Regions from separate parts of the Anabaena sp. EIM26 genome, predicted to be linked through region 1. Evidence: predicted binding sites of a transcription regulator. Region 1 holds the regulator's gene; the other holds the start of a gene.
What was found. Region 1 encodes NtcA, which controls nitrogen genes in cyanobacteria. Its sites were predicted from a motif close to TNTGTANNNNNNNNTACANA; they were not measured.
Positions count from the first base shown of each region.

Region 2: the regulator NtcA is predicted to act here: its motif matches at 9,977-9,996, upstream of AC012T_RS23910 (DUF3120 domain-containing protein).

Region 1 covers NZ_CM172472.1:3,477,176-3,493,751, reverse strand. Annotated here, with positions in the region: gene psbD (photosystem II D2 protein (photosystem q(a) protein)) at 457-1,512, shown strand; gene psbC (photosystem II reaction center protein CP43) at 1,496-2,884, shown strand; gene AC012T_RS15210 (SLBB domain-containing protein) at 3,194-4,627, opposite strand; gene AC012T_RS15205 (hypothetical protein) at 4,931-5,104, opposite strand; gene AC012T_RS15200 (ABC transporter ATP-binding protein) at 5,422-6,396, opposite strand; gene hisB (imidazoleglycerol-phosphate dehydratase HisB) at 6,533-7,129, opposite strand; gene fabI (enoyl-ACP reductase FabI) at 7,287-8,063, opposite strand; gene ntcA (global nitrogen regulator NtcA) at 8,443-9,114, shown strand; gene AC012T_RS15180 (DUF3084 domain-containing protein) at 9,358-10,848, shown strand; gene AC012T_RS15175 (pre-16S rRNA-processing nuclease YqgF) at 10,907-11,341, shown strand; gene AC012T_RS15170 (DUF3146 family protein) at 11,490-11,753, opposite strand; gene AC012T_RS15165 (pentapeptide repeat-containing protein) at 11,918-12,298, shown strand; gene AC012T_RS15160 (pentapeptide repeat-containing protein) at 12,595-12,975, shown strand; gene AC012T_RS15155 (pentapeptide repeat-containing protein) at 13,191-13,652, shown strand; gene AC012T_RS15150 (IS1634 family transposase) at 14,103-15,770, opposite strand; partial or broken gene AC012T_RS15145 (polyribonucleotide nucleotidyltransferase) at 16,081-16,576, opposite strand, start outside.
Region 2 covers NZ_CM172472.1:5,510,297-5,526,872, reverse strand. Annotated here, with positions in the region: gene rimO (30S ribosomal protein S12 methylthiotransferase RimO) at 1-414, opposite strand, end outside; gene btpA (photosystem I biogenesis protein BtpA) at 1,205-2,053, shown strand; gene AC012T_RS23935 (vitamin K epoxide reductase family protein) at 2,193-3,182, shown strand; gene AC012T_RS23930 (CHASE2 domain-containing protein) at 3,470-5,698, shown strand; gene AC012T_RS23925 (hypothetical protein) at 6,354-6,518, shown strand; gene nadB (L-aspartate oxidase) at 6,576-8,243, opposite strand; gene psbU (photosystem II complex extrinsic protein PsbU) at 8,403-8,831, opposite strand; gene AC012T_RS23910 (DUF3120 domain-containing protein) at 9,207-9,974, opposite strand; gene AC012T_RS23905 (undecaprenyl-diphosphate phosphatase) at 10,162-11,097, shown strand; gene AC012T_RS23900 (TIGR03279 family radical SAM protein) at 11,228-12,553, shown strand; gene AC012T_RS23895 (glycoside hydrolase family 10-like protein) at 12,677-15,502, shown strand; gene AC012T_RS23890 (PAS domain S-box protein) at 16,343-16,576, shown strand, end outside.

The sequences.
Region 1 (16,576 bases):
TACTCATATAATGAGGTAACATTTATCTCAAAAAAAATTTTGTAAGATTTATGAGAAAATGTATGTCAGATTGTTAAAATTTTGGTATTTATAATTAATATCAAACCCAAACAAGACAAGAATCCTTAACTACAATTACCACAGATAAGTTGTAGCACGCCAAATACCCCATTGATTTGCGTGTCTCCACCGCAAACCCTGATTAATGTGATAAGTTAAGAATCATTAAGTTACCACAATCTAGAGTTTTAGTTAGTGGTACGCGTAATGGCATAATCCTGAGAAATGCCTAGCTAGTAAAGCATTAGGTTCTCAGAATTTCAGCCGCTTAACGAGTGGCGAAAAGTCTCAAAAAAACGTTTAATTCCTCGCGGTAGTAGCCCCAAATCAGTAAATCTGACCAAGGTACAACCCTAAAAACGTGGCAATTTTAGTAAAAAAGAGGATTTTAGTTCAATGACCATCGCAGTTGGACGCGCCCCCAGTAGAGGGTGGTTTGACGTATTAGACGACTGGTTAAAGCGCGATCGCTTCGTATTCGTAGGTTGGTCAGGAATATTATTATTCCCTTGCGCCTTCCTCGCACTAGGCGGTTGGCTCACCGGTACAACCTTCGTCACCTCCTGGTACACCCACGGATTAGCATCCTCCTACCTAGAAGGAGCTAACTTCCTCACAGTAGCAGTATCCACACCAGCAAACAGCATGGGACATTCCCTGTTGTTACTCTGGGGACCCGAAGCTCAAGGAGACCTAACCCGTTGGTTTCAACTAGGTGGCCTATGGCCCTTCGTAGCCTTACACGGAGCATTCGGTCTGATTGGCTTCATGTTGCGTCAATTTGAAATCGCCAGACTAGTAGGAATTCGTCCTTACAACGCACTTGCGTTCTCAGGACCAATTGCCGTCTTCGTCAGCGTCTTCTTGATGTACCCCTTGGGACAATCAAGCTGGTTCTTTGCACCCAGCTTTGGTGTAGCAGCAATCTTCCGATTCTTACTATTCCTGCAAGGGTTCCACAACTGGACACTCAACCCCTTCCACATGATGGGTGTAGCGGGAATCTTAGGTGGAGCATTACTGTCGGCAATTCACGGAGCCACAGTAGAAAACACCCTGTTTGATGACGGCGAAGGTTCCAACACTTTTCCTGCATTCAACCCCACCCAAGCTGAAGAAACCTACTCAATGGTGACAGCAAACCGTTTCTGGTCACAGATCTTCGGTGTTGCTTTCTCTAACAAACGTTGGTTGCACTTCTTCATGTTGTTCGTACCAGTCACCGGCTTATGGATGGCATCTGTAGGCATCGTTGGCTTGGCACTCAACCTGCGGGCTTATGACTTCGTTTCCCAAGAATTACGGGCAGCAGAAGACCCAGAGTTTGAAACTTTCTATACCAAAAATATTTTGCTGAACGAGGGTATCCGCGCTTGGATGGCTCCTCAAGATCAACCCCACGAACAATTTGTATTCCCTGAGGAGGTATTACCTCGTGGTAACGCTCTCTAATAGATCATCAGTTATTGGCGGTGGACGGGACCTAGAATCAAGCGGTTTTGCTTGGTGGTCTGGTAACGCTCGTTTAATTAACCTATCTGGTAAACTGCTTGGCGCTCACGTAGCCCATGCTGGTTTAATCGTCTTCTGGGCTGGAGCAATGACTTTATTTGAAGTTGCTCACTTTATCCCAGAAAAGCCCATGTACGAACAGGGCTTGATTCTTCTACCTCACATCGCCACTTTAGGTTGGGGCGTTGCCGCAGGTGGTGAAGTTATCGACACCTTCCCCTACTTTGTTGCTGGTGTACTGCACTTAATTTCCTCTGCCGTACTGGGTTTTGGCGGTATCTATCATGCCGTTCGTGGACCAGAAACCTTAGAAGAGTACTCCTCTTTCTTTGGTTACGACTGGAAAGACAAGAACAAGATGACCAACATCATCGGCTTCCACCTGATCATCTTGGGATGTGGTGCGCTGCTGTTAGTGCTGAAGGCTATGTTCTTCGGTGGTGTATACGATACTTGGGCTCCCGGCGGTGGTGATGTTCGCGTCATTACCAACCCTACACTCAACCCAGCGGTGATATTTGGTTATTTAATCAAATCTCCCTTTGGTGGAGAAGGCTGGATTGTTAGTGTCGATAACATGGAAGATGTTATCGGCGGTCACATCTGGATTGCCTTAATTTGTATTTCTGGCGGTATTTGGCACATCTTTACCAAGCCTTTCGCTTGGGCGCGTCGTGCTTTTATCTGGTCTGGTGAAGCTTACCTGTCTTATAGCTTGGGCGCTCTATCCTTGATGGGATTTATTGCCTCAACTATGGTTTGGTACAACAACACCGTTTACCCTAGTGAATTCTTCGGTCCTACTGGCCCCGAAGCTTCTCAAGCTCAAGCTTTAACATTCTTGATTCGTGACCAACGCTTAGGTGCTAACGTCGGTTCTGCTCAAGGCCCTACAGGTTTAGGTAAATACCTAATGCGCTCACCTACCGGTGAAATTATCTTCGGTGGTGAAACCATGCGCTTCTGGGATTTCCGTGGCCCTTGGTTAGAGCCTCTACGTGGGCCAAACGGTCTTGACCTAGAAAAAGTCAAGAACGATATTCAGCCTTGGCAAGCTCGTCGCGCTGCTGAATACATGACTCATGCTCCTCTGGGTTCTTTGAACTCTGTAGGTGGTGTGGCTACTGAAATCAACTCTTTTAACTATGTATCTCCCCGTGCGTGGTTAGCTACCTCTCACTTTGTGTTAGGTTTCTTTTTCCTCATCGGCCACTTGTGGCACGCAGGACGCGCTCGTGCGGCTGCTGGTGGTTTTGAAAAAGGTATTGACCGCGAGACTGAGCCAGTTATGTTTATGAATGACCTTGACTAACGACTAAGTTGTGATCAGGTTTTTTCATCACTGACAATTAATTTTTCTGCTCTTGCTCATAGCAAGAGCTTTTTTTATCACTTATTTAACAGATTTATGACTTACGCAAGATTGAACTCAAAACCTGATTCTTGCATAGGGGTAATTCATGAATTACCCCTACTTCCGTTCTGTTTTGCGTAAGTCCTGAGATTTAAGGATTTCATAAAATCAACGCTTTTATAAAAAACTAAGCCTGCTTGTGCAGGCTGAAATCTTATATTTTCAATGAGGAGAATTGAAAAATTTTCCCCAATTGTCAATCTTAATCTAGAATCCAAAAAACAACCTAACAATACCCAGAATAGTACCTAAAGGACCAGCTACAGTATTGACTGTATCACTGGTTTTAGCAATACCAGAACGGCCGACTACGACAACATCATTATTGCGAAGTATGGGATTGGTTTCGTCATTAATTTCTTTTGAGAAATCTATTTTGACTACTCGTTTGGATACAGTCCCATTGGGATTGAGGCGAATTAAATCTACCGCAGCACTACTAGCTCTAGCATCATTAAACCCACCAGCAGCAAGTAATGCCTGATTTAAAGAGCTATTGGGCTGTAAATCTGTTAATCCAGGTTTTTTAACTTCTCCTACTACCCCAACTTGAATTTTTGCTGGTGACAAAGTAGTGGTAGCTAATTGAGTGGCTTCGGCTGTGTTAATATCAGTGGCTGTGGGAACAACGATTGTATCTCCATCTTGTAATACTACATCTTGATTCAGATCCCCTGTCTGCAATAATTCCCAGAGATTAACATTTAAGCTTTGTTCTGAGCCAATTCTTGTAGGACGACGGATTTTAATACTACGAACATCCGCTTGTGATGTAATTCCCCCAGCTAGTTGAATTGCTCGCATGACAGTTGGTAAACCACTTCCAGGGGCTACAGTGCCTCCTTCCGTAGCAGAAGCACCTGAAGTAACAAGATAGGAACCGGGACGGTAAACTTGACCTGTAATGGCTACGGTGCGGGGTGAGCTTTGACTAGCTGCATAGTTAGTGGCGAATAAATTGCGGGCTTCAGCAACATTGAAATCTGTGGCGGTGGGTACAACGATGGTGTCTCCATCTCGTAGGGTAATATCTTGCGATATCCTGCCTGTTTGAGTGAGTTCCTTCAAGTTAAAGCTGACAACTTGCTCACCAGAACGTCCTATTTTACGGCGTAATTGTACTTTAGTTACATCTGCGGCTAGTGTTACCCCTTGGGCTGTAGTCAGTGCAGCTAATACAGTTGGATATTGTACACCTGGACTGTCTCCTCCACTTCCTTCTAAGCTGAGAGTGTAAGATCCTGGTCGTGTTACTTCTCCGGCTACAAAAACATTGATAGGACGAGAGGATAACAAATTCACAGAGATCAGGGGACGTTTAAGAAAACGAGCATATCTTCTGGCTATTTCATCAGATGCCTGTTCTGTTGTTAATCCCAGAACGGAGATGCTGCCAATTAAGGGCATATTAATCGCACCACCGGGGGGAACTTGGTATTCACCTGTATATTCTGGTACTTCAAATACATTAACGCGAATGCGATCGCCTCCCCCTAATAAGTAATCTGTAGATATACTCGAAGATGATACTGGTTGTTGCTGCGCTAGACTAACAGATGGTAAAGCGATATTGACAGTCGTTAATAAAACTACAGCCGTAGTTGAATGGGTGAAAATTTTCCACAAATGTATATTAAGCATATTTACCTGAGACTCAGAGACTACGATCTGTAAAGTATTGTCTAGACATTTTAACGTTGACTATACTTATTTATTGAAGTTCCTCAACACTGCTATTTTCCTAAGTAATTTTGATTTTCCGGATATAATTTAACGGGGAATTCTGAATCTTTAGTTAAGTTAATTTAAAGCAGAACTCAGTGAGAAAAATTTAATTGATAACGATTAGAGCAATTTTTATGCAAATAGTCAATAGTCAAGAATCAAAATTTATATTTGAAGTTTAAATACTTTGGTAATTTATGCAAACAGTAAAAAATAAAATTAATTAAAGCAGTTTGCGTATTTAGGAAGTCCAAAATCTAAATTTAAACCTATACACAAAACCAGTACATAGCGATGAGTAACAAGTAATGAGTAAGAAGGAGAGTCAAGCACTCGGTACTCCGAACTCCGTTCGCGTAGCGTCTCGGTTCGGCGAAGCCGTGCCGTAGGCATAGGAGAAACTCCTAACACCGAACTCAGGTGACTCCTGAATTCTGCTGTAAGGGTTATTAACACTACCAGGCCTTACGCAACTGGCACATTGGTAAGGTGCGTCAGATATCAACAATCTGTTTATTTGCAAGATTTATGCAGTCTGACGCACCCTACAACAGATTTTTAGTGTGACACTTGCGTAAGTCCTAACTACATTTTCAATTATTTTTTTAACTTAGATGTGGTCGCTAAAATAACTAGTAGAATTTATCAGTTTACGCCTCAGGAGAAGCAAGGTACACGTAGCGTCTCGTAGAAAAGCAGTACTAGTGGGGTTAATGATTTTGTTTTTGGATCTGCTGGATAAAGAATTCCTCTAAAGATTGACGAGATAAGTTCATGGTAATGATTTCACCTCCCATTAACCGGAGACTGGCCAGAAAATCATAGTAATCGTCTTGTAATATGCCTTGCCAAGAACCATCAGGCTTAAATTCTAGATCGGGTATCCTTTTTTTGAGAGTTGCTCCATCGCCCCCTAGACCTTTAACATGATATGAGTTTTCTGTACCTAAGAGTTCATTGAGGGAACCAGAGCAAATTAATTCTCCTTGATTTAGGATAGCTACGCGATCGCATATTTGTTCCACTTCACTCAAAACATGACTGTTGAAAAATATTGTTTTTCCAGCAGCTTTCAAAGCCAGGATAATTTCTCGCATTTGGTAACGTCCCAAAGGATCAAGTCCAGACATGGGTTCATCCAGAAATACCAAATCGGGATCATTAATTAATGCCTGAGCCATGCCAACACGCTGAAGCATACCTTTAGAATAACGACGCATCAGCTTTTTGCGAGCATCAACTTGAGATAAACCAACCAATTCCAGAAGTTGGGTAATGCGTTGACGTTGTAAATGACGGGGGATTTGGAATAAACCCGCTGCTAACTGCAAAAATTCCCACCCAGTGAGATAGTCGTATAAATAGGGATTCTCTGGTAAATAACCAATCTTTTGCTTCACAGAGCGATCGCCAATTGGCTTACCTAATAATAAACCCCTCCCAGAAGAAGGACGGATAATTCCCAGCAACAGTTTTAACAGCGTAGTTTTACCAGCCCCATTAGGGCCTAGTAAACCAAAGGTTTGCCCTGGATAAACTTGTAAAGAACAACTTTTGAGGGATACAACTTTTTGATTCAGCCAAAACCCAGTACGATAGACTTTTCGCAACTCAGAAGTTAGGACTACTGGTGGTTGTTCTAAAGGATTAAGTTGAGGTTCAGGGGTGTCGGCAACAGAATTCATTGCGGTTAAATGATCAATTCCCGGCTAGGTGTGATTAATTACAGAATATCTGGTAGGACGACAATAAATAGCACTCATTATTTTAATGTGTCATTTATCGCCAACCAATGAGCTTTTTAACACTTTTTTTAGCAACTTATAAAACACCTTTAGAACTAGGAATAGTCTCCGCACGTCGAGGATCTATTTCTACTGCCATTCGCATGGCTCTAGCAAAAGCTTTAAAAGTTGCTTCAATAATATGATGTGAATTTATACCATCTAACTGGCGAATATGCAAGGTCATTTGGCTATGATTTACCAATGCCACAAAAAACTCGCGTACCAATTGAGTATCATAAGTTCCTACCCGTTGAGTAGGAATTTCTAAACCATAGCTAAAATGAGGTCTTCCAGAAAAGTCCAAAGCCACCTGAATTAAAGCTTCATCTAAGGGTGCAAGAAAATTACCAAAGCGGACAATACCTTTTTTGTTACCTAGTGCTTGATATAAAGCTTGACCTAAAGTAATACCCACATCTTCATTAGTGTGGTGATCATCAATTTCCCAGTCACCTTGAGCTTGAATATCTAAATCAAACAGCCCATGAGAAGCTATTTGATGCAACATATGATCCAAAAAAGGAATACCGGTGGCAGCCTTACAGATGCCTGTACCATCGAGATTAATAGTAACTTGGATATCTGTTTCCCCAGTAGTCCGGTGAACTGTAGCAATGCGGTTGTTAGTCATTATTCATTGGTCATTGGTCATTGGTCATTGGGCATTGGTCATTGGTCATTGGTCATTGGGAGGATAAGGGAGATGAGGGAGACATATGAAATATTCAGTTAATAATCAAAAATAAAGAAATTTTTCCTGTTCCCTGTTCCCTATTCCCTGCTTTCTATCACATTCCCATAATTTCATATCCTGCATCTACATACAGGATTTGTCCAGTAATGCCGCTTGCCAAATCACTGCACAAAAAAGCTGCTGTATTACCCACTTCTAGCTGAGTAACAGTCCGACGCAAAGGAGCGACTTCTTCAACGTGATGAATCATATCCAAAATACCGCCCACAGCTGAAGATGCCAAGGTGCGGATAGGGCCTGCGGAAATACCATTAACGCGAATATTTTGGGGGCCAAGTTCAGATGCCAAGTAACGTACACTTGCTTCTAATCCAGCTTTAGCTACACCCATGATGTTATAGTTAGGGATTGCTCGGACTGCGCCCAAGTATGTAAGAGTAACAATACTGCCACCATCAGTCATTAGAGGTTTAGCAGCACCACTTAACTGCACTAGTGAATAAGTGCTAACTTCCAAAGCTTTATTGAAACCAGATCGAGAAGTCTGGCTAAAATCTCCAGTTAAATCATCTCTATTTGCAAAAGCTAGGCAATGAATGAGGATGTCTATCTTGCCCCATTGCTGGCGGACTGTTTCAAAGGTAGATTGAATTTGCTCTTCGTTTTCTACATTGCAGGGAAGGAACAAGCTGGGATTGAGGGGTTCTACTAATTCTGAGACTTTTTTCTCGAATTTGCCTTTTTCATCTGGCAAATAGGTAATACCCAAGTTAGCACCTGCATTGTGGAGTTGTTGGGCAATACCCCAGGCGATGGAGCGATTATTGGCAATACCTGTTACTAGGGCGTTTTTTCCGGACAGATTCAGCATAGAAATTGTTAATTTGATCAATCAATAGGAGCATACTAGAATCTGAGCCTATTTTGACTTTGTTGGCGACGTGATTTTCAATAAATCTAATTAATTAGGGTGCTGAGTGCAACAAAATTTTTGCTGATTGTTTAAGAAGTTATAAAGATATCGGAAGTTTTTATAGAAAAAAACCTTTTAACTTGAGGTTTTGAAACTACTTATGAACAATTGATGGCTAAAAATAACAAGAATTAGGTATCATAATAAACAAATGGCTATAAAGCAGCAAATTTGAGTATAGGAAAAAACAAAAAGGTTGACGGTGCTTTCTTGATTTTTCAGGTGTATTCTTAGGTAATCAGTTTTTGTTTTTCCGGCATTGGGTAGGGGAAGGGAGATGATCGTGACACAAGATAAAGCCCTAGCAAATGTTTTTCGTCAGATGGCGACCGGAGCGTTTCCTCCGGTTGTGGAAACGTTTGAACGCAACAAAACGATCTTTTTTCCTGGCGATCCTGCCGAACGAGTTTATTTTCTTCTCAAGGGTGCTGTAAAACTTTCCAGGGTATACGAGGCAGGAGAAGAAATAACGGTAGCGCTGCTACGGGAAAATAGCGTTTTTGGTGTGTTGTCGTTGCTAACGGGCAATAAATCAGATAGATTTTACCATGCGGTGGCATTTACCGCTGTAGAATTGCTTTCAGCACCAATTGAACAAGTTGAGCAAGCGCTCAAGGAAAATCCAGAATTATCTATGTTAATGCTGCGGGGTCTTTCTTCGCGGATTCTTCAGACAGAGATGATGATTGAAACGCTTGCTCACCGAGATATGGGTTCTAGATTGGTGAGTTTTTTATTAATTCTTTGTCGAGATTTTGGTGTACCTTGCGCTGATGGCATCACAATTGATTTGAAGTTATCTCATCAAGCGATCGCTGAAGCAATTGGTTCAACTCGCGTTACTGTCACCAGGTTACTGGGAGATTTACGTGAGAAAAAAATGATTTCGATCCACAAAAAGAAGATTACTGTGCATAAACCTGTAACTTTAAGTAGGCAATTTACATAAAGTTAGGGAACAGGGGGCAGGGAATAGGTGACAGGTGACAGGGATCAGGGGAAATTTATTTATAACCTCAATCTCCGATACCCATTCCCCATTCCCCATTTCCCAAACAATTAGAGGTAAATCTAAAAATTGAGTAATTCATGCTTTTGTCAATCTTCTTTTTCCCACAGACTATGGTTGAAAGTAGTAGGCTGTATCTGGAAAGATTATGCCTCCGGCACGCTCCGTGAACGGTAGTTAAAGATGGCCACTGGGTACATCCTCATTGCAGCAATTTTAATTTTGGGAGGCGTAATTGCCACCGTGGGCGATCGCATTGGCACACGAGTTGGCAAGGCACGTCTCTCACTTTTCAACCTACGTCCCAAAAAAACGGCGGTACTAGTTACTATTTTTACTGGTGGTTTGATTTCTGCATCAACTCTAGCGGTTTTATTTGCTGCTGATGAAGGATTGCGGAAAGGAGTATTTGAATTAGAGGACATTCAAAATGACCTCAGAAATAAGCGAGAACAACTCAAAACCGCAGAAACGGAAAAAAGTCAGGTAGAAGACAAGCTCAATCAAGCCAGGAAAGAACAAACCCGGGCACAACAAGATTTACAGAAAATTAATCAGTCCTTGCAAGCGGCGAATGCCAAACAACGGATAACACAAGCTCAACTTAATCGCACCATTAGCCAACAAGCTAAAACGCAAGCTCAACTCCAAGGTACTCAAAGCCAACTGGGGGAAGTGGCGAGTCAGTACCAACAAGCCAGAGGAGAATTAGAAAACCTTTATAATCAGCGTAAGACATTACAGGCAGCAGTTGAACAATTAAAGACAGAACGCCAGCGATTGTATGTGGAAGCGAAAAAAGCCATTGACGAAGCGAAGACAGCTATTGAAAAACGCGATCGCGAACTTGCTAATCGTCAAGAAGCGATTGAAAAGCGTGATCAGAAAATTACTCAGTTAGATAAACTTATTCAAAATCGCAATCTAGACATTAAAAATCGAGAGCAAGTCATTGCTACTAGAGAATCTCGTCTCAAAGAATTAGAAAAACAGCAAAAATATTTAGAACAGGAAGTAGCACGGCTAGAAAAATATTACCAGTCATACCGTGACTTGCGTCTGGGTAAATTGGCTATAGTGCGGGGTCAAGTCCTAGCCGCTGGTGTGGTGCGTGTAGCTCAACCTACGGCGGCTCGTCAGGTGGTAATACAAATTTTGCGGGAAGCTAACCGCAATGCCAACCTAGAATTAAGTGAACCTGGCACAAATCCGGCAAATGCAGAGTTATTGCGTGTTACTCAAGATAGGGTTGATCAACTGATCAAACAAATTAATGATGGTCGAGAATATGTGGTGCGAATTTTCTCAGCGGGTAATTACGTCAGGGGAGAAAACCAGATAGAATTCTTTGCTGATGCCACGCGGAATCAATTAGTGTTTTCCACAGGTGAAATACTGGCGACAACTTCTGCCGATATGAAAAATATGACATCATATCAACTAAGGCAACGCCTGGATTTATTAATTTCTGCTTCCCAATTTCGCGCTCGAAATGCGGGAATTATCGAAACTGTGCAGATAGATGGTACATTCCTCCGCTTTTTTGCCCAATTGCAACAGTCTGACCAACCTCTGGAAATTAAAGCTATAGCCGCTGAGGATACTTATACAGCCGGTCCGTTGAGAGTCAAATTGGTTGCTCTACTCAACGGACAAATTTTATTTAGTACTTAGGGATATGGAAGGCACGGAAGGTCGGGGAAGCAGCAGAAGAATAATTAACCAATGACCAATGACTAATACACAACCTGCAATTTTAGGCTTTGATCCCGGTCGAGATAAATGTGGTGTAGCCGTGATGGGACTAGATCGGCAATTGTATTATCATCAAGTTGTTCCTGCTGGTGATGCGATCGCTCAAATTGAGACACTACGACAAAGATTTCCTATTTCCTTAATCGTGATGGGCGACCAAACAACGGCGAAAAAGTGGAAACTGCGGCTAAATCAGGAATTAACAGATTCACTGAATATTATTTTAATAGATGAGCGATATAGTACCTTAGAAGCACGCGATCGCTATTGGCAGATGTTTCCACCCAGAGGACTCAGCAAACTCTTACCAAAGGGAATGCGTCAACCTCCACGACCAATAGATGACATTGTGGCCATCCTCTTAATTGAAAGATACTTAAATCGTCTGACTGCCAGTGGTAATACTGACTAATGACTAGTTAGGGCTTGCTCATAGCTAAGTCCAAGCGTAAGCCATAAAAGTCTTTTTGTGGGGACAATAGGTAATAGGCAAGAATTAATTAATCTACGGTTTTTGAGTACATTCTGACTCCTGAATCCTGACTCCTGAATTCTTCTATTTACAACTCAGCCCGAATAGTAAAAGCATAATCGCCTCCTGGCTCTAACTGGTAATCTTGTGTTTCCAGAAAGCGGCCGAGAGGTTCTTTTATTAAAGCCCGACCTTGGGAAGGCTTGACAGACAGTTCTCCCCGACGGAAATGCCACTGAAAATGCCATTCAAAATCGCCGGCGCTGACTTCACCTTCAAGAAAGCCATGTTGCCAAGATTGACGGGTAATTCTGACATTGGCGGTTGTTTCTGGTAGACGTTTAGCACTCACTATGCTTGATGTCAAGTATGGGATAAAAGTAAACCATGTAGGCTACTTAATCTTTATGTACCAAAAATACCTGAAATTGACAAATTGGCAAGAAATGAGAAACTCTCATTTTGTGAAGATGTTACTGTATCTTTATATGTATTGGTTGATGCAAGTATTAAGTTATGAAAATTGAAGAGTTGTTGCAGCGTTATGCTGCTGGAGAGAGAGACTTTAGTGGGATTAATTTGGAAAAGGCTGACCTGAGTAAGACTAACCTGAGCGGGGCTAACCTGAGTCGAGCTAATCTGTTGGCTGCCAATTTGAGTGGAGCTAATTTGAGTGGGGCTAATCTCAGCTATGCTGAATTGGGTTTAGCTAAGTTGACTGGTGCTAATTTGGGGGGTGCTAATGTGACTAGTGCTTCCATAGTTGGTGCCAGTTTGGAAAATGTCAACCTCAAAGGAGCTATTGGTAATTTCGGTCATGCCCACGGGGCTTTGTTTCAAAATACTATTTTGTCTAATGGTGAAATTATAGTCGATCCAGAGATTATTGAAGGATGAAAAATTGTTGGTTTCTCTATCAGCTAATAGAGAGTTACTCAAATCAGGATTGTCATATCTCTTTGTTTTTAGGCTGTACTGTTTCACTATCTCACTTAGGAAATTTGATAGTGCGATCGCCTGTAGGTTGGGTTGAGGAACGATACCCAACATTAATCAACTATCATTAACCTTATAAATATTTCTACATCATCAATATCTGAAGGAACTTTGATTGTCATTTTTTCTAGGGTTTGCCACAGATTTAGTGGGTTATGGTTATCTTTATATGAGTTGATTGATGTAAAGGCTGAGTTATGGATGCTGAAGAGTTGCTCCAGCGTTATGCTGCTGGAGAGAGAGACTTTAGTGGGATTAATTTGGAAGAGGCTGACCTGAGTGGGGCTAACCTGAGTGGGGCTAACCTGAGTGGGGCTAATCTGTTGGCTTCTAATTTGAGTGGAGCTAATTTGAGTGGAGTTAATCTCAGCTATGCCAAATTGAGTCTGGCTAGGTTCATTGGTACAAATTTGGAGGGTGCTAATGTGACTGATGCTGAGGCAATTTGTGCCAGATTTGAAAATGCTAACCTCAAAGGGTCTTACCTCAGTGATTTCGGTCGCGCTCACGGAGCTTATTTCCAAAATACTATTGTCGGTAATGGCGATATTCTTGTCGAAGAGAGTATTGAAGGGTGAAAAGCGCGATCGCCTGATCTTGTAGCGCGATCGCTGATCTTGTAGGTTGGGTTGAGGAACGATACCCAACATTAATCAATTATCATTAACCTTACAAATATCTCTACATCATCAATATCTGAAGGAACTTTGATTGTCATTTTTTCTAGGTTTTGCCACAGATTTAGTGGGTTATGGTTATCTTTATATGAGTTGATTGATGTAAGGGCTGAGTTATGGATGCTGAAGAGTTGCTCCAGCGCTATGCTGCCGGGGAAAGAGATTTTACTGGAGTCAAGCTGCCAGGAGTTCGTTTGGTCGATAAAATTCTTAACCAAGTCATTTTCAAGGGTGCTGACTTCAGTGATGCTTACTTTGAACGTAGTGGGTTTGATGAAGTTGACTTGAGTTTCGCTAACTTGAGAAGAATCCGTTTCTTTGACAGTGGTTTTGGAAGAGCTAATTTGGAAGCTGCTGACTTTAGTGATGCTATCTTCGGTCAAAGTAATCTCAAAGGAGCTAATTTTACTCGTGCCATATTCAGACGGGCTGTCCTTAGCGAAGTTAATTTCAAAAATGCCAACCTCAGCTATGCTGATTTGAGTGGAGCCAGTGAGTTTAGTATCTATTATTGCAAGGGTGCTATCTTCTACGAAACTATCATGCCTGATGGAAGTATCCGAAGTGATAATAGCTGAGGAAGTATCTGACACAATAGGAGTGCGATAGTGCGATCGCAATTCCTCGTAGGTTGGGTTGAGGAACGATACCCAACATTAATCAACTATAATTAACTCTACAAATATCTCTACATCATCAATATCTGCTTGAAGCAAACACAATATTTTGACCCACATTCCGCAGATGTGACTTAGATTATTGATATTTTTGAAAAATTCCAGCCAGGAAAATTTTATCTGCCTAATTTTTCTGGTTGAGTTTAACTTTGTTTGCCAAAAAATAGAGCATATTAAGTAACTTCATTTTATGAGGTTTTAAAATATCTTCTCTCTCTATATTAAATTAGTAATTTCGGGTAAAATAAACATGACAATTACAGCCAAGAATATTTACATCTTCGCTAAAAATTTATATTTACTAATTTTACCCTTGAACTATCTGCATCTTTTTCGGTCAAATAAACCACATCAAGTAATTAGATAATATTTACTACAACTCTTTCCTAAGTATCTAACAATCTTTTCACGTTCCTCTGTTAAATTGCTCATTTGTTTCTGTCCATTTATAATTACCAAATGTACAGCCTGAAACATCTGAAATACCCACCTCATTGTCGGTTTATTTGTGATTTTATTAACTTGATTTCTAATCCCATCATCGAATTTAGCTAATTCTTGTCTTAACTTTCTTTGTGCGAGGTTATAGACCAACAAACACAATCCCATTATCATTGCTATTGCTTCTACTCTTTCCGGGGTTTTGACAAATACACTTGATGTAAAAAACAACGGGTCTTTTAAAAATCTAAATCCTCTCTCGTTGGATTGTTGGGCTTTATATTCCTCTAATACCTGCTCATCACTCAATTCATTGTTATCTAAGATATTCGTTGCTAATATAAATCTACCTGCCTTAATTTTTTCAGCTTCTATTACTTCTTCTCTTATTTCTATTTGACCTTTAACTTGATATTTTATTTGACTTGGTTCGGTCAATTTACTTGGTCTACCTGCTGTTTTATATTCTGGTTTCTCTATGTACTCAATTTCTTTTATTTGGTGATATTTCCAGGATTTTGATAACTTTTCTATTGCTATTTTAGCATCTGGCTGACAAGCAAACTCTTGCCTGGATAGTTTACTAAGTAAGGCTTTTGCTTTTGATTCCTGTTTTTTTACTTGTTTTTCTACTTGTTGGATACTTGATTTTTTTCTTATTTCACTTTCGACGATTACCCATCTTTGTTTTATCCCTCCATATTCTGATTCTTTAGCTGCTATTTTATACCCTGATATTTGACTATCTTTCCATTCCAATTCTTTTATGCCTACGATTTTATTTTTTGCTTCTTTGATACTTAATGGTACTCTTGTTATCCATTTTATTTCTCTCATTGCTGCTAAGTTTTCTGCTGTATATAAGGCACTATATGCTACACATATTCCCTCAAATGTCCATTGTTTTTTAAATTCTTTTAATCTTTCTACAAATACACTTTTATCATCTACATTTCCTGAATCTACTTTTAAATATAAGGGGATGTCTCCATCTCCTGTTACTATCATGTCTATGATAAATTGTTTGAGGTCTGGTCTTTTATCTCTTGAGTATCCATGCACTATTTCTATTGCTTTCATCTCTGCTTCTATCTCTAATTTATTTTCTCCTGTTTCTTGCTTTGTTTCGTCTATTTCTTCGATTTCTTTTTTGTACTCTCCTTCTACACTCATTGATGTTCCATCTAAATGAATACTCTTGCTTTCTACTTGGAATTTATGGGCTGATTTTATGGCTACTGCTGTAAATATTTTTGTTGTTCCTATTTGATGATATTTGTCTAGTTCTCTTCCTAGTTTATCGTCATTTAAATGCTCTGGCAATACTCCTTCTCCTATTAAATGTTCTGTTGCTTTTCCTACAAAAAATTCCCCAAATAGATATAATGGGGCGCTTAAAAAGCCTAATCCATTTAAGATCATTGCTTTTACTACTTGTCCTGGTGTGAGAATTTCTTTTGTTTTTATTCCCACCATTTTATTCACTTCTTCTACCAATTCCATCTCGTCTATTATTCCCGCTACTATTCCTAAATGGTCTATATCTAGGATTTTCATGACCTCTTTTGACTCTTTCATTGTTTTTTCCCTTCTCTATTTGACGCTTATTATTTTACCAAAAAAGCCTGAAATCTTTGCTAGGCAATCTTTTCAGGCTTTACTTTTTCTAAATTTTTAATTCCTAAATTTACTTTAATATCTGCGGAATGTGGGTTTTGATATTGCTAACTCACTATTGAAAGCCAAAAACCAAGCCAGCTTTACTCCTGACTTCTGCGGTATATTCAAAAATAATTTAAAGATCGTACAGCGATGCCTACTGTACAGGCATCGCGGATTTTAGATTTGCGATTCATCCCTAATCCAAAATCTAAAATCCTCAATCAATTTAATGATTTACTGCCGCAGCTTCCCGCGCCGCAGCTGCTGATCTGGGTGGATACCCAAGCGTGTCAGGTTAATTCTACCTTTATTGTCAATTTCGCGCACTTTGACAATCACTTCATCACCAACTGCTACTTCATCTTCAACTTTGCCAACACGATAGTCAGCTAATTGAGAAATGTGAATCATGCCTTCTTTTCCTGGCAAAAATTCCACAAACGCACCAATGGGTATAATCCGTGTTACACGTCCTACGTAAACATCTCCCTCATGCAACTTGCGAGTCATGCCTTGGACAATGTTACGCGCTCTTTTCGCCTTGCTTTCATCAACTGCGGAAATGGTGACTGTGCCATCGTCTTCGATGTCAATTTTTGCACCAGTTTCTTCAGTGATACCTTTAATCGTTTTCCCACCGGGTCCAATGACTAGACCAATCATGTCGGGATCAATCTTGATCGTCAACAGACGTGGGGCATAAGCTGAAGTTTCCGCCCGTG
Region 2 (16,576 bases), 2.0 Mb from region 1:
GTAGCGGGGTGTCGTTTCATCAGCTATGTAGGTGGGTTCGGCGCTAATTAGTTTAACCCGTTCCCCTTGTTCTACCCGTTCTATGACATTGACAATTTTTTGATAATCACCTGTGCCAACCACGGCTACTGCTTCTGGCAACTCTTCCAATAATTGTTCTTGAAAGTGTTGCGCCATGCAACCAGTAATAACGACTTTTTTATTTGCTTCCGCCAGTTCTACTAAAGTTCTTACTGACTCTTCTCTGGCAGCTTCAATAAAACTACAGGTATTGACAATAACATAATCAGCTAACTCTTCATTTGTATCTACACTATAGCCTGCTTCTACCAGCAGCCCTAGCATATGTTCTGTATCAATTCGGTTTTTCTCACATCCCAGGTGAGAAATAGCAATTGTCGGCTTGTCACCCATATTTTGAAAAAATCTTCACTTTTTTTTCTCGTTCAATCACAACATTAAAAACAGTAGTTAGGTGCTTTTTCCCGCACCCTGATCAGGACATAGCAGTAACAAATTGCCGCTGCTAATAAATACCCGTGGACGTTTGACCCTAATCATTATTGATATAGAGGCCATGCTATGATATTTTTATTAATCTGTTCCCCAGGGTAAATTGAAGTGTCTTTGGGTACTTATGACACTCTTAATCTTTTTTAACGATTCGCTTATTGGTATTTTACACTACCCCAGCGTGTGCGTTGTTAGTTTACCCATCGGGAAGCCGCCCAAAGGGCTGTTTTTGAGAAGTCGCTACCCTCAGGGAAATCGCACTTGCGACTACGCCTATCAAGCAGTAATGCTACCCCATACTTCAGACAGGGCCGGCGACGTGCGCGGGCAGTATGCCTAAACCATCGGGAAGCTGCCTTGTGTCTTGTGAGTGGCAAACTCCTCTTATAGCCAGATTTTATCTTAACATATCTTATGGAAGGTTCAACGCCGATTTCCATCTTCAGAAGGACGCAATAAAGCATGGATAATCAAACAACTTGACTAGTTTAGTTAAAAGTCAAGAGTTCGCTCAAGAATGAAACATAAAGGCGGAAATGCCCTCAATCATCAGAGGATAGGGTGATAAAATCGCCAAAAACCAATTAAAAACAGACTAGGGACGTGGTAGATCCAAAAATTATTCTTGTCTTTTCATCCTTCTTAAACAAAAAATTCTCAATTCTGGACAATGCCCTAGCAAATTAAAGACGTGGACTTATATCAGCTATTCAAAACTCGTACACCAATTATTGGCGTGGTTCACCTGCTACCGCTGCCTACTTCACCACGTTGGGGAGGTAGTCTCAAAGCGGTAATTGATCGCGCAGAACAAGAAGCAACAGCCCTGGCTAGTGGCGGGGTAGACAGTATTATTGTAGAAAATTTCTTCGATGCACCGTTTACTAAAAATCAAGTTGATCCAGCAGTTGTTAGTGCAATGACTGTGGTGGTACAGCGCATACAGAATTTAGTAACTTTGCCTATAGGTTTAAATGTTTTGCGAAATGATGGCAAAAGTGCAATGGCGATCGCTAGTTGTGTCAAAGCCCAATTTATCAGAGTCAATGTCCTGACCGGAGTTATGGCTACTGACCAAGGATTAATTGAAGGTGAAGCCCATCAATTATTGCGCTATCGACGAGAACTAGGCTCGGATGTGAAAATTCTGGCTGATGTCTTGGTCAAACACGCCCGTCCTTTGAGTTCACCTAATCTCACAGTTGCTGTCAAAGACACAATCGAAAGAGGATTGGCAGATGGGGTAATTTTATCAGGCTGGGCAACTGGTAGCCCTCCTAATCTAGAAGATTTGGAACTTGCTTGTGGTGCGGCGGCTGGTACACCAGTGTTCATTGGGAGCGGAGCTAATTGGGAAAATATTGATACCCTGATGCAAGCAGCAAATGGTGTGATTGTTTCTAGTTCTCTCAAACGCCACGGTCAAATTTCGCAACCCATTGACCCAATTCGCGTCAGTCAATTTGTGGAAGCTGCTCACCGCAGTTGGAACTCCAAAGGTGAAAGTAAATCCATTCCTTCTGTGAAATTACATTCTTAGGTGACAGGTGACAGTTGACAGGTGACAGTGAAGAGGGAATAAGGCAAAAGTTGATTATTTTTCCCCTGACTCCTGAACTTCTGAACTCCTGAACTCCTGAACTCCGAACTCCGAACTCCGAACTCCTGACTAAATACTTATGATTCGCCGTCGTTCTACTCCTTGGATTCATAAATGGTCGCGTCCATTAATTGGGGCGATCGCTGGCTGTGGTGTCCTCATCACAGGTTATCTCACCTTTGAAAAGCTGACTGGCAGAAGTGCTGCTTGCGTAGCCGAAGCTGGTACTAAGGGCTGTAATGATGTCCTTTCTAGCCCTTGGGCAACAGTTTTTGGTCAACCATTAGCTTTGTTTGGGCTTTTAGCCTACATCAGTATGCTGATATTTGCTCTTGCTCCCTTAGCATTAAACTCAGGGGAAAACAACAAAAGCAGTAAACAACTGGAAAATCTGACTTGGTGGTTGCTATTAGTGGGAGCGATCGCTATGTCAGTGTTTAGTGGTTACTTAATGTACATACTGGCATCCCAAATCAAAGCCGTATGTCCTTACTGTATCGGCTCGGCTTTATTTTCCCTGAGTATGTTAGTAATAACCATCATTGGTCGTGACTGGGAAGATATTGGGCAAATATTTTTCACTGCCATTATTATCGGGATGGTGACGCTAATTGGCACTTTAGGCATTTATGCTGGAGTGAATAAATCTGGTAACATCGCTGAATCCGCTTCTGGTCAACCTCAGGAAATTACTTTCACTCCCACAGAAGAGCCTAATCCCGAATTCGGCTGGAAAATTACTACCACATCTGGAGAGTCAGAAATTGCCTTAGCAGAGCATCTTGTTAAAGTTGGGGCTAAAGAATACAGTGCTTATTGGTGTCCCCACTGTCATGAACAGAAGTTACTTTTTGGCCAAGAAGCTGAAAAAATTATCGACGATAATATTAAGGTAGAGTGTGCTAATGACAGTCCCAAAGCAAAGCCAGACCTGTGTCAAGCTGCGAAAATTCAAAGTTTCCCCACTTGGATCATCAATGGTAAAACCTACAGTGGTGTGCAGAACCTAGACGAACTGGCAAAGATTACTGGTTATACGGGTTCTCGAAACTTCAAGTATTTTAGATAAATTACTTATACCCAGTTCTTAACTATTACAGGAGCATCCTACCGCAAATAAATGACACTATCCCTGGCTTGGTTCATAGATTAAGCTAGGGATTTAACATATACTCTATATTCCACACTCAGCCTTATACCATTTCACAAAAAGCCTAATACAAATCATTGGTGTTTGATTCTTCCCCCTGCTCCCTTTCAACTACGCTCAAGGCAAGCCTATTTGTATCAACTTTAAAGTGAAACAGTATTAGTCCGGCTGCTAATTCTAGCGTTCCACAATCCCACGAGGTTTTTATGAATCAGCAGTTAAGCAGTCATCTTGTCAGACTTGTATTTAAAGTTAAACAAGTTCTTAGTCAAGGACGCAGAGAATTGATGATTGCTTCGTGGATTGCCATTTGTGTCATAATTTTGCGTTCTGTAGGTTTATTACAGTCTTTAGAATTGGAAACTTTAGATAAATTTTTTCGCTTACGTCCCTATGAATTGCCAGATGAACGCATCACTATAGTAGCAATTGATGAAACTTCTGTACGTCAAGCAGGTTCTTGGCCGATTCCCGATGAGATCATTGCCCAGGTTTTGTTTAAGTTAAAAGATTACAAACCCCGTGCAATTGGCTTAGATATTTATAGAGATTTACCTGTAAAGTCTGGTTACAAAAAACTAGAGAATGCTTATAAAAGCATACCAAATCTGATTGGTATTCAACTACTAGCAAATAACAAAAAAGAAAGTGTTTTACCTCCACCAATACTGAATGAGCGCAACCAAGTAGGGTTTAATAATATACTCTATGATCCTGATGGTAAAGTTCGCCGGAGCTTGTTATATTTGCACGTTAATAATCAAGCCTATGAAAGTTTTGCTCTCAAGTTGGCTCTATTATATTTAAAGTCAGAGGGAATAACACCTCAAACAGCCAAAGGTAATCATCAATATTTACAGTTAGGTAAGGCTATTTTTCCTCGGTTTGAGAGTAACAATGGTGGTTATGTGGGGGCTGATGCTAGGGGCTACCAAATTTTATCTAATTTTCCTAAACCCCGTTGTCATAATGTATCTGTTGGACTTTGTAATTATCGTTATGTATCTTTGGCAGATGTATTAGCTGATAGAGTTCCAGCGCATTGGATTCGTGATCGCATGATCTTGATTGGTTCTACTGCACCAAGTCTCCATGATTTTGTGTTTATTCCGTACTCTGGCCGTCTCATGGATACAAGTGCTGCACAACCGATAGCTGGTGTCCAACTGCAAGCTTATTTTATCAATGAGTTAATTTCTGCTGCTCTGCAAGGAAGACCATTACTCAAAGTCTGTCCTGATTATATAGAAAATTTGTGGATTTTTGTTTGGTCTTTGATCGGAATGGTTATTATCTGGCAAATCCGCCAACCCCAAAATAGTATATTCATATTTTTACTGTTTGGGTTTGCTTTAAATCTAACTGTTTATCTGGCTTTTTTAAGCGGGTGGTGGATACCTATTATTCCCGCATGGTTGACTTTTATCAGTTCAGCTATTGCTATGATTTTTTACATTAATTATATACAACAAGAATTAAAACGTTCTAAAGAGTTTTTACATCAAATTATCAATGCAATTCCTGATCCCATTTTTGTAAAAAATCAACAACATCAGTTGATTGTTTTAAATGAAGCCTATTGTCGATTTATTGGTTATTCATATAATTTATTAATAGAAAAATCAGATTATAACTTTTTTCCTCAACATGAAGCTGATATATTTCGCCAGCAAGATGATATTCTGTTTCAGACTCAGCAACCCCAGGAACATGAAGAAGAATTTACTGATGCGAATGGCAAGACTTACTTGATTGCTACTAAACGATCCCTGCATAAAGACGCTGCTGGTAATTTCTTTTTAGTTGGGATCATTAGAGATATCACTCAAAGTAAAAAAATTGAAGAAGAACTTAAACGCACTGCCGCCGATTTATCTCATTCCAATTATGCTTTAAAACTTCAAGAAAATCATCTGCGTCAATTAGCTTATCATGACTCTCTAACTGGTCTATCTAATCGTAAATTTTTTCTGGAACAACTTGATGAATCGCTAAATTGGTCACAAACTAATCATCTTATGTTGGGATTGCTGTTTATTGATTTAGATGGCTTTAAGGATGTAAATGATACATTAGGTCATGAGATGGGCGATCGCTTGTTGGTAATTATCGCCCAACGTTTGAATAATTCATTACGCACCAGTGATACAGTTTCTCGTTTGGGTGGTGATGAATTTACTGTGATTTTACGCGCTATTTCTAATTTCCAAATAGCTGCGAAGGTGGCTGAAAAACTTTTAAATGTGATAACTGAGCCAATTGTTCTAGGTGGGCATACTACCACAGTTTCTGCCAGTATTGGCATTAGTATCTACCCCACTCACAGCCAAAATAGTGAAGATTTGATTAAGCAAGCAGATGCAGCAATGTACCAGGCCAAACATCTTGGTAGAAATCGCTACGAGTTTACTAAAACAGTTATGAGTGCTGAGTAAAAAATTAGAATTTATTGCACTTAGCAAAGTGCTTTACCATTCATAATTCCTATATATATCAATAAGTATATACTGACAGTTTTTTATCAATTCATATATTTTTATCAAGATTTGTTTAAAAAAATAGCATTTATGATGTGACTTTACCTTAATATTTGTTTATATAAACTTAAATTAGTGTTTTATACTCGTAAATTAATAATTTAAGTTACAACTAATAATTTTTTCTAAATTCTTGTAAGTTTTGATGGAGTGGTTTGGGTGTTTACACAGAAAAAAGTTAAGCTTTGGTTAAAAATAAGTCAAATAGTTAATTTATGCCTAAATAATATGATGAATATCCATCTCTGGAGCGATGATTCAAAAATCATACAAGGAATATTTCTTAATTTAAGAGTATGTTATTCAACAACAATATTTTCAAAGCTGAGGAGAAAGCTAATTTTCAGTTCAGTCGTTAATTGCTAACAACAATAACTAACTATAAAAAGGTTTGATTTTGTCCGAATAATCCACTCAGTCTACAGTAGACACCGAAAAGAGGCAGAAATGCATTTATATGCTAGTCAGTAAGAGAAGATGCTTTGATACTAATGCAAAAATCACAAGTATTGTGGTCTTATGTATAGTCAGTGCTGTCATACTAATACCCAATATGACAGAGGTGACAAAAATCTTTCATAGCTTTATTGTTCATAATTTTAGTGATACAGAAAGCCCGAACGCCAGAACTCAAGAAACGAATACGTTTGCTCTAGATATCTATAGTCCACCAAACTATGGCGCACCGGACAGTCAACATGGTAGCGGAACGCGTTAATATGGGTTAAATTTTAACCTTGTAGAAAAAAAAGAGTAGATAAAATTTAGATGATGTTTAGTGAGATTTCCACCAACTATGATTCTGCACAATTGTGTGAACTTGCCAATTTGGATTTGGTTGGGGATAATCTAGGCGGTAGTGTCCACCCCTGCTTTCAGTTCTAAAAGCAGCACTTTTAAGAATTAGGTAAGCTACATCTAACAAATTGCGCGTTTCTGCCCAAAGTCGCAATTGCTGATCAATATTGGGGAGATTGAAACGGGCTGATTCTGTGGGACGTAAACTTTGCAAGAATTGACTCAAAGGTAAGTTAGTGAAATCTTGTTGCCAAGATTCAATTGTAGCGATCGCACTTTCTAAACCAGATTCTTCTCGACAAATGCCAGCACTTTCCCAGACTAGACGGGGTAATTTTTCTCTGATTGCTTCTATTTGTGCTTGTTGAGTTTGCCACTCGCTGGCAGAAAAGATGCAAGATAAAGGATTTAATATAGATTCCGAGACTTGAAGTTTACTGTTGCTTAATTCATTTTCAATATCAGCCATTTGCGCCCCAAAGACGATACATTCCAATAGAGAATTACTAGCGAGGCGATTGGCTCCATGCACTCCAGTACTAGCAGTTTCGCCTACAGCATACAAACCAGGAATATTGGTACGATTCATCAAATCTGTCAAAATACCACCCATCCAGTAATGAGCAGCAGGGGCAACCGGAACAGGTTCATTAAAGACATCAATACCCGAATGCTGACAAACTTGAATAATATTGGGAAAGCGATGGCGAATTTTCTCAGGGGGAATGGAGCGCATATCTAACCAAACATGGGCAGTGGCTAGATCAACGGCTGTATTTTGCAAATGGCTGAAAATAGCTCTACTCACCACATCTCGCGGTGCAAGTTCTCCGGCTGGATGGTAGTCAAAAGCAAAACGTCGCCCTTCATCATCTATCAGATGCGCTCCTTCACCGCGAACAGCTTCGCTGATTAAAAAGCGTCCTGGTTTAGTAAGCGCAGTGGGATGAAATTGGACAAATTCTAAATCTCTCAGGATAGCACCAGACCGCCAAGCGATCGCTACACCATCCCCTGTACTAACGGCTGGGTTAGTGGTTTGGGCAAACACTTGACCACCCCCACCTGTGGCTAAGACTACAGCACCAGCCCTGACCCATGTAACTTGCCCTTGATAAAACAGACTAATTCCCTGACAGCGACCTGTTTCTGCTTCTATCCATAAGCTCAGAGCTAAGGCTTGTTGGATAATTTGGATATTGTGGCGGTGTAGTACTTGGGCTGCAAGAGTAGTAGTTACTTCTCTACCTGTAGTATCTGCGGCATGAAGAACACGAGGACGAGAATGGGCTGCTTCTAGGGTGAAAGCTAAGGAACTACCGTGACGGTCAAAGGCTACACCCAAGTTAACTAATGATTCAATACAGCTAGGAGCATTTTCAGCTAAAAATTCTACAGCTTCGACATCACATAAACCCGCCCCTGCTTTTAATGTGTCTTCAATGTGCAGTTTGGGAGAATCTTCTGGGGATACGGCTGCGGCAATGCCACCTTGGGCCCAATCACTGGCTGATAAAGTCACTGTTTCTTTAGTAATCAAGCCGACTCGTAAGGATTCTGGTAGACACAATGCTGTGTATAGTCCAGCAGCACCTGCACCGACTACTAAAACATCAAATTGGCTAGGAATATCTATTTGAGACATTAGGTAATGGGTAGTGGGTAGTGGGTAGTGGGTAGTGGGTAATGGGTAGTGAGTAGTGAATAATGGTAATGGAAAAAAGTATCTAAATAATTTTTCCCAGTCTCCAGTCGCCAGTCCCCAGTTCCCAGTCCCCAATTCCCAGTCCCCAGTCCCATTTAGTTATCTATAAATACCGTTGTTAATGCGATCGTCTCCTTCATTGAAGTTAGGCTCGTATTCGGTGACGGTAAAGTTGTCAAAATTGGCTTGCAGTCTGGATTTTTGACTCTCGCTCAATCCGGGTAGATTCAATACATCCTCTACTTTTTGGTAGGGAGCATTGCTGATAATTTTCTTGGCTAGAGTGGGATATAACCCTGGATATTGTTGGAAAGCGGCAATGTTGGTATTATTCAAATCAATTTTTTTACCAAATTCCGTTCCTAGCTTGGCATCTGCCCGATTTTGACGTGAAATTGCCAAAACTGGGACTTGAAACAAAGTAACGTTGCTAAAACTTGCCGCTTGGGCGATTTGAGTAGTTCCCAATAATCCCCAACTGCCTAGCAACAGACTAAACACTGTTAATAAACGTACTAATCCTTTCACAATTTTCTACCTCTTTCCATCAAACATAAATCAACGCTTTTAGCTAGAAGCCGTCAACTGTGGGCTAAAGTGCAGAGGTATGGAGTACAAATTCAACCCCGCTAGTGACTCTGGAGGCTGATCGGGTACTTATTTGTTCTGACCTCATCCTTTGGTTGATAGCTGATAGCTAAATCAACACACAGCAGTCATCAGAAACTAATATACAGCTTAGTGAAGTACCCATCGCTGATTCGGAATACTAACCTGCGGATATAGTGGGTAACTTCTGTTCAAATTTAGTTAATATCTACAAATTTACGGCTCTGGGGTGTGAATTTTACAAATTTATCTGCAATTTTTATGTTGTTCCTTGCTCAAGTCTGTTTGATAGATTTAGGCAAAAACCGCTGCTAATAAAAACAGACTATCTACTAAGATTGTACTCAAAACTGCTCCACTAAAGGCGTACCAGTGCCATTGTGTTTTACCCAAAGAGAAAATTCCGACTGTTAATAACGCTAGGGCGAGAATGATTGCCCAGGTTTCTCCCCAAGGGGTTAGGACTTGCGCTAAAGCATTTTTTAAGATTTGTGAAGCCCCATCGGCATCTGTTCTCATAATTTGTCGCCAATAGGGCATTAAATCCACTAAATAAAAATACACGTCGGTTAAAACTGTGCCGAATAGAGAACCTAAATAAAACCAGTTCCCGACTTTGCCCCAATTTCGCCATAAACACCAGATCGCAAAGGGTAGTCCAATAGATTCTATGGGTAAGTGCCATAGAGGTTCCCACCGTAACCAGCCCCAGTAAATTGCTCCTGTTAACCAACTCCAGCTAAATCCTAGGAGTAAATCCCCCCAAATGTAGGTTTGTGGACGTGACATTAATGTCAAACTCAGCCAAACCCAAAATCCTGTCATTACTAGACTAACGCTGGGGAGCGATCGCACTAACGGCGCTTCTATAAATACTGGTACTGTTACCAAAAACATCGCTGCTGCAAACACTAGCCAGGTTTGCCTCCTAGAGATGACAGCAGGAAAAGAAGCCGATAACGATAGAGTAGACTCTAACTCCTTGATTCCCCCGTATCCGGTATCAGTGGTGTGCAAATCAGTATTAGTAGTGGTGTAAGAGGACAATGTATTATTAATCAAAATTTTTAATATTTGTTACTAAACTTTACTTATCATAAAGTATCATACTCTAAAATCCCCCCAGGGGGCATCTTGATTATACTTTAAATTTGTTCATCTCTAAGGATGTTGCCCGGAATAAATGACGAGAAGCAGGTAAAGTTGGATAATTTTCTCAAGTTATTTATTCATTTTGGGAGCGTGGTAAATGGCGATAATCTTAGCAACAGGCAGTATCGACTTGCTATTGCCTGTATGGGGGCAGATTTTGCAGGTAGGAGTACCTAGCGAAGCGACAACTAATGGAGTCAACCTTGTTCAAGGACTAATGCAAGCATTTATTCTCGGTATTGTGCAAGGTATTACCGAGTTTTTACCGATTAGTAGCACCGCACATCTGTTAATTGTCACTAAGGTATTTGCTTGGAAAGAACTAGGTTCTAAAGATTTCGTCGATGCTATTCAATTTGGTAGTGTTCTAGCAATTTTATGGTATTTTTGGACGCTAATTTCTAGTATTCTTAAAGGTGCAATCAAAACACTCAAGGATAAAGACTGGGAACGAGAAGAATGGAAAATTACTGTAGGTATTGCAGTCGGAACAATACCTGCATTAACTATTGGCTTTCTTTTAAAAGACGTTTTACCTGATAGTGCATTAATTATTGCTATAATGTCAATCGTCATGGCAATTTTACTAGGTTTAGCCGAAAAAATTGGCACTCGCAAGCGAGGATTTGATTCATTACAAATTAGAGATGGTATTTTAGTAGGATTAGGACAAACTCTAGCTTTAATTCCCGGCGTTTCTCGTTCTGGTTCTACATTGACAACTGCCTTATTTTTAGGCTTAGAGCGAGAAACAGCAGCTAAATTCTCCTTTTTGTTAGGGTTTCCCACTCTGACTATTGCCACCCTTTATAAAAGTCTGAAAATATTTAAGCTATTTCAAGCCCAAGAGTTGCCAAATAACATTGTTTTACTGTTAATTGTCGGAATTATTTCAACCTTTATCTTTTCCTACCTATCAATTGCATTTCTAATCCGGTATTTACAAACCAAAAACACAATGGTTTTCGTATGGTACAGATTAGCCTTCGGTATTTCTATCTTATTAGCGATCGCATTTGGCTGGCAAGGATAGGAGACAGGAGGCAGGGAGCAAGTTTAGTACAAAGCGATGAGTAGCGAGTAATGAGTAGAAACGAGAGTCAACCACTCGGTACTCGGTACTCACCAATCACCCATTACCAATCACCCATTACCACTTTTCCATGACTACCATTCATCCTGCCAAAATTACCAAGGTGCTTCCCGAATCAATAGCGGCTGAAATTGGCTTTGAAGCGGGTGATGCGATTGTTGCTATTAATGGGACACAACCCCGTGACTTAATTGATTATCAGTTTTTGTGTGCTGATGAAGTTTTAGAACTAGAAGTTTTAGATACTGCTGGCAAAACCCATCATATTGAAATTGAAAAAGATTATGATGATGACTTAGGATTAGAATTTGAAACCGCTTTATTTGATGGTTTAATTCAGTGTAATAACCGTTGTCCCTTTTGCTTTATTGATCAACAACCACCAGGGAAACGTTCTAGTTTGTACTTCAAAGACGATGATTATCGGCTGAGTTTTTTGTATGGTTCTTATCTAACTCTGACCAATTTATCAGAAAAAGAATGGCAGCGTATCGAACAAATGCGTTTATCCCCTTTATATGTTTCTGTTCATGCCACAGAACCAGAAATTAGAACTAGGCTGTTAAAAAATAATCGTGCAGGGCAGATTTTAAAACAACTCAAATGGTTTCAAGAAAGACGATTACAAATTCATGCTCAAGTAGTGGTTTGTCCGGGGATCAATGATGGTGAACATCTAGAGCAAACATTGAGAGATTTAACATCTTTTCATACCGGAGAAATACCTGCGGTAGCATCAATAGCAATTGTTCCCGTCGGTTTAACCAGATTTCGTCCCCAAGAAGATGAACTTGTACCCGTGACGCGAGAAAAAGCGCAGGAAGTAATTTCTCAAGTTAAATCACTCTCTCACAAATTTCGGGAACAATTTGGTTCTAGTGTGGCTTGGTTAGCAGATGAATGGTTTTTGATTGCTGGTGAAGAATTGCCCAGTGAAGCTGAATATGAGGAATATCCTCAAATTGATAATGGTGTTGGTTCTATTCGGTTGTTTATCAAGCAATTTACCCAAGCTGCTCACGAATTACTACCATTAAAAGTATCCCCCCAAAAAAAATTAACTTGGGTTGTTGGTAACGCTGTGGAACAGGCATTTAAACCTATCGTCAAACAATTAAATGCTGTGGAAGGCTTAGAAATAAATATGCAGGCATTATGCAGCGATTACTGGGGGCAGAGTATCAGTGTTACGGGATTATTAACCGGACATGATTTACTTTTGAACTTAAAAGGGCAAGATTTAGGTGAGGGTATTTTGCTGCCTAGCGTTATGCTCAAACATGGTGAATTAATATTTTTAGATGATGCCAGTATCGAAGATGTAGCACGTCAACTAAATACCCAAATATTCCCAGTAGCGGGAGTTGAGGATTTAATCAATACTTGTATTTCCTAAAAACTAAGAGACTTCCAATTTAAAAAATATCGAATTTGTAGGGTGCGTTAGGCTTCCGTAACGCACCAATAATCACAGAAACGGTGTGTTAGAAAGCGGTAACATACCCTACGAACTGAATTAATGTGTGAGGAATATCTGGTGCATAATCATATAAAAATTAAAATTGCGAGCTTGTTTATTGTAAATATTAATTTTTTGGTTTTTAATTTATTGGCAATATTGCCAACAAAAGCGGCAACAGAAGTAAATGTATTGGGCGTAATTAAAAGCCAAGAGAATAGCAATCAATGGAAAGGAATCACTACCCGCTTACAGGCTGTAGGTGCAAAATATTGTGTAATTCCTCTAGATAGTGTGAAAAATGTGGCTGATTTAGGTAAGCAACAGGTATTGTTATTGCCAAATGTAGAGGTTTTAACGCCAGTACAAGCGATCGCACTAGAAGAATGGATGAGTCGGGGAGGACGCTTAATTGCCAGTGGCCCTGTAGGTAGCTTATCAACCCCAGGAGTGCGTCAGTTATTGCGAACTTTGCTAGGGGGTTATTGGGCATTTAGCCTCAGTCAAGCTCAAGAGTTGCAACCAGCAAAAACAAATTCCCCAGAATGGGCAAACCGAAAAGAACTCTTTGGTAAAGTTGTCGGTGCTGTGATGATTTCTGATCATCCTAGTACTCAGGTTGCTGCTGTTTGGAACTCCCAAGATCAGCAATCAGCAGTACTGACAACCGAGCGTTCCACTTTGTTAGGTTGGCGCTTGGGAATAGATACTGCTGCAACAGCCGATTTAGATACCGCTTGGTTAAAAGCTGCACTCAGTCGTTATTTAAAATGGCCAAATACAAAAATTGTGGGAGAGGCTGCCAATTGTTCTCCTGCTTCGGAAAATGTGCCAACTACTACACAAAGCCCTACACTCAGCAACATCAATCCAACTCAGACTAGAACTAAGCCTAGACGAGTTATTTCTGATAAAAAGCCCAATTTTCCCAAGACTAGAACCCAACTGAGGCGGGTCATTTCTCAAAAAAAGCCTAATTTGCCCAAAACTAGAATCCAGCCTAGACAGGTGACTTCTCGGAACCCTAACACCCAACCAAAACCTGTTTCTCAAAATTTACAGGAGGCAATTGATCAACTCGAAACAGCAGTTCGTTTGGATGTTTTACCCAATTCTAATCAGCCTATTGATAGTAAAGATGCAGTAGCACTTCAAAAAGAATTAGAGAATCTGATTGGTCGAGTGGAAAGCGCCCATTTAGCAGCTTCAGTTCATGGTTATAGTAACGTCAGTAAACTCCAAACCTTAAAATTAGACAGTGACAAATTAGCATCCACTGGATTAGAAACTACAGACCTCAGTTTAGAGCAAAACTTAGCCCAAGCTAGGGAAGTTGCCAAAAATATTCCTGTATTAATTGCCCAAAAAAAATATGCTTTGGCTCGTCAGGAATGGTTAAAGACCAAGACTAATTTATGGCAGCAGTTTCCTATTAATCAACGCATAGCTCAACCAGAAATTCGTGCAGTTTGGTTAGATAGAGGAACAATAGTTAAAGCTGAAAATGAAGCGGGATTAGTACAGATTTTTGATCGTTTGTCCCAAGCTGGAATTAACACCATATTTTTTGAAACTGTCAACGCCGGTTATACAATTTATCCCAGTCAGGTTGCACCAGAGCAAAACCCCTTAATTAAAGATTGGGACCCCTTAGCAGTGGCTGTGAAATTAGCCCATGCACGAAGAATGGAATTACACGCTTGGGTTTGGACTTTTGCTGCTGGTAATCGCCCTCACAATGAAATTATCAATGTCCGCCCTGATTATCCAGGCCCTGTGTTAGCTGCTAATCCTAATTGGGCAAACTATGATCAACGTGGACAAATGATCCCCAGTGGTCAAACCAAGCCTTTTTTAGACCCAGCTAATCCTGAAGTACGTCAATATTTATTAAAACTGTACGAAGAAATCTTGACTCGCTATCAGGTAGATGGTCTACATTTAGATTACATTCGTTATCCTTTTCAAGACCCTTTTGTAGGTCGAATTTATGGTTATGGTAAAGCAGCAAGAGAGCAATTTCAACAACAAACTGGTGTAGATCCTGTGAATGTTACTCCTACGCAGAGAGATTTGTGGCAAAAATGGACGACATTTCGCACTGAACAAGTTGATAGCTTTGTTGCTGAAGTATCACAGATGTTACGCCAAAAACGAGCAAATTTAATTTTATCTGTGGCTGTATTTCCGTTACCAGAATATGAAAGGGTGCAAAAGATTCAACAGCGTTGGGAAGTTTGGGCTAGACGAGGAGATATAGATTTAGTTGTGCCAATGACTTATGCTTTGGATACTCCTCGTTTTCAACGACTGGCGCAACCTTGGATTAGTTCTACTAAGTTAGGTTCTACTTTGTTGGTTCCGGGAATTCGTCTGCTCTCGTTGCCTACAGTGGGGGCTTTTGATCAACTGCAAATGTTGAGAGATTTACCTGTCAGTGGTTATGCTCTATTTGCAGCAGATAATTTTAATAACGAGTTAGACGAAATATTTAGTAATACCCAGGGTAATGTGCAAAATTACAAAAATGATCCGATTCCTCAACGTCAGCCATTTCGTACTGCGGCTTTACGCTACATGGCTCTTGAAAAAGAATGGCAATTTGTGCGAGAAAAGGGTCAATCACAAATGTCTGCAAATACAATTTCTACTTTTAAGAACCAGTCTCAAGAATTACAAAATATTTTAAATCAACTTGCAGTTTCACCTTCTCCTCGTAATTTAATTAGTGCCAGAGCATTACTCAATCGCTTCCAGTCTAAATTTAGAATTTGGATGATTGTGACAGCTAAGGAAAATCCTTATCAAGTTAAAGTCTGGGAAAATCGACTTTTAATAATAGAAAGGCTATTGCGTTACGGTGAGCGGAGGGTAATAAATAAATAGCATCGTCAGGAGTTCGGAGTTCGGAGTTCGGAGTTCGGAGTCAGGAGTCAGGAGTTAGGTGTTCGGAGTTCGGAGTCAGGAGTTCGGAGTCAGGAGTCAGGAGGAAGAAGGAAGAAGGAAGAAGGAAGAAGGAAGAAGAATATTTTTCTTTTCTGTTAAGGGTTTCTTGCTATATTAAACATTCTGTATCCTGAATTCTTATCATATAGCAATCCTAAATGATTTATGAACGCTTTCTTTTCCCTGTTCCCTATTCCCTACTACCCATACCAATCAGTGTTTAACTCAAATAGGATCGCTATAGATAAAATTAGGACTTGTGCAAAGACTCTTCCTTTCCTCTTTCTTTATTCTTTCTAACTCCTGAATTCTTACATAGCATCTGCAAGTTTTTAACAGGATGACGACTAAAATTTGAAATCTTCAATTAAATGCCGTCCATATTTAAACCTGAAGTTTTTAATAAAAGTATATTATTGAGTAGTGGGTTAATTTCTGAGCTTGATCCGGATTTTAAAAAACTATAGCTTTCACAGTAAATGCAGTTTATATTAATTAATTGGATAGTTAAAATCTTCTTGCTTGTAGATTATGTATCTAAGCAAGTGAAGCAAGACTATAGTATTTTTTGACCAAGAAGTTTACCGTATTTTTACTCATTATATTAATATTAATTTCGGGTCACAATTATTTAGTGCAAGCTGGGGAAATTAACTAGCTAGTCAAGAAAGCTTATAAAGCTCATAAAATTTGCGTTCTTGCCTTCTGGGACTAGATCTGACCTCAATATATCAGCTGTTTGAGATAATTATTTTTTGCTAGTGGCTATTTAAATCAAATATGCAAGTATCACCTAACTATTTCGTCCTCAAAAGCTTAGAGTCGGTAATTTACTGTTCGGCGTTGACGGCTACGCCAGAAACATATGTCTTGGATGCGATCGCAGCGATGCCTATAAGTCCTACGGATAGATTACATCAAAACGGTGCGATCGCACCAAAAGTTATCTCGCCAATAGCTCTACAATATCCATGTGTTTTGATTAAATCAGCTTCAGAGGTAGTGGGATGCTTG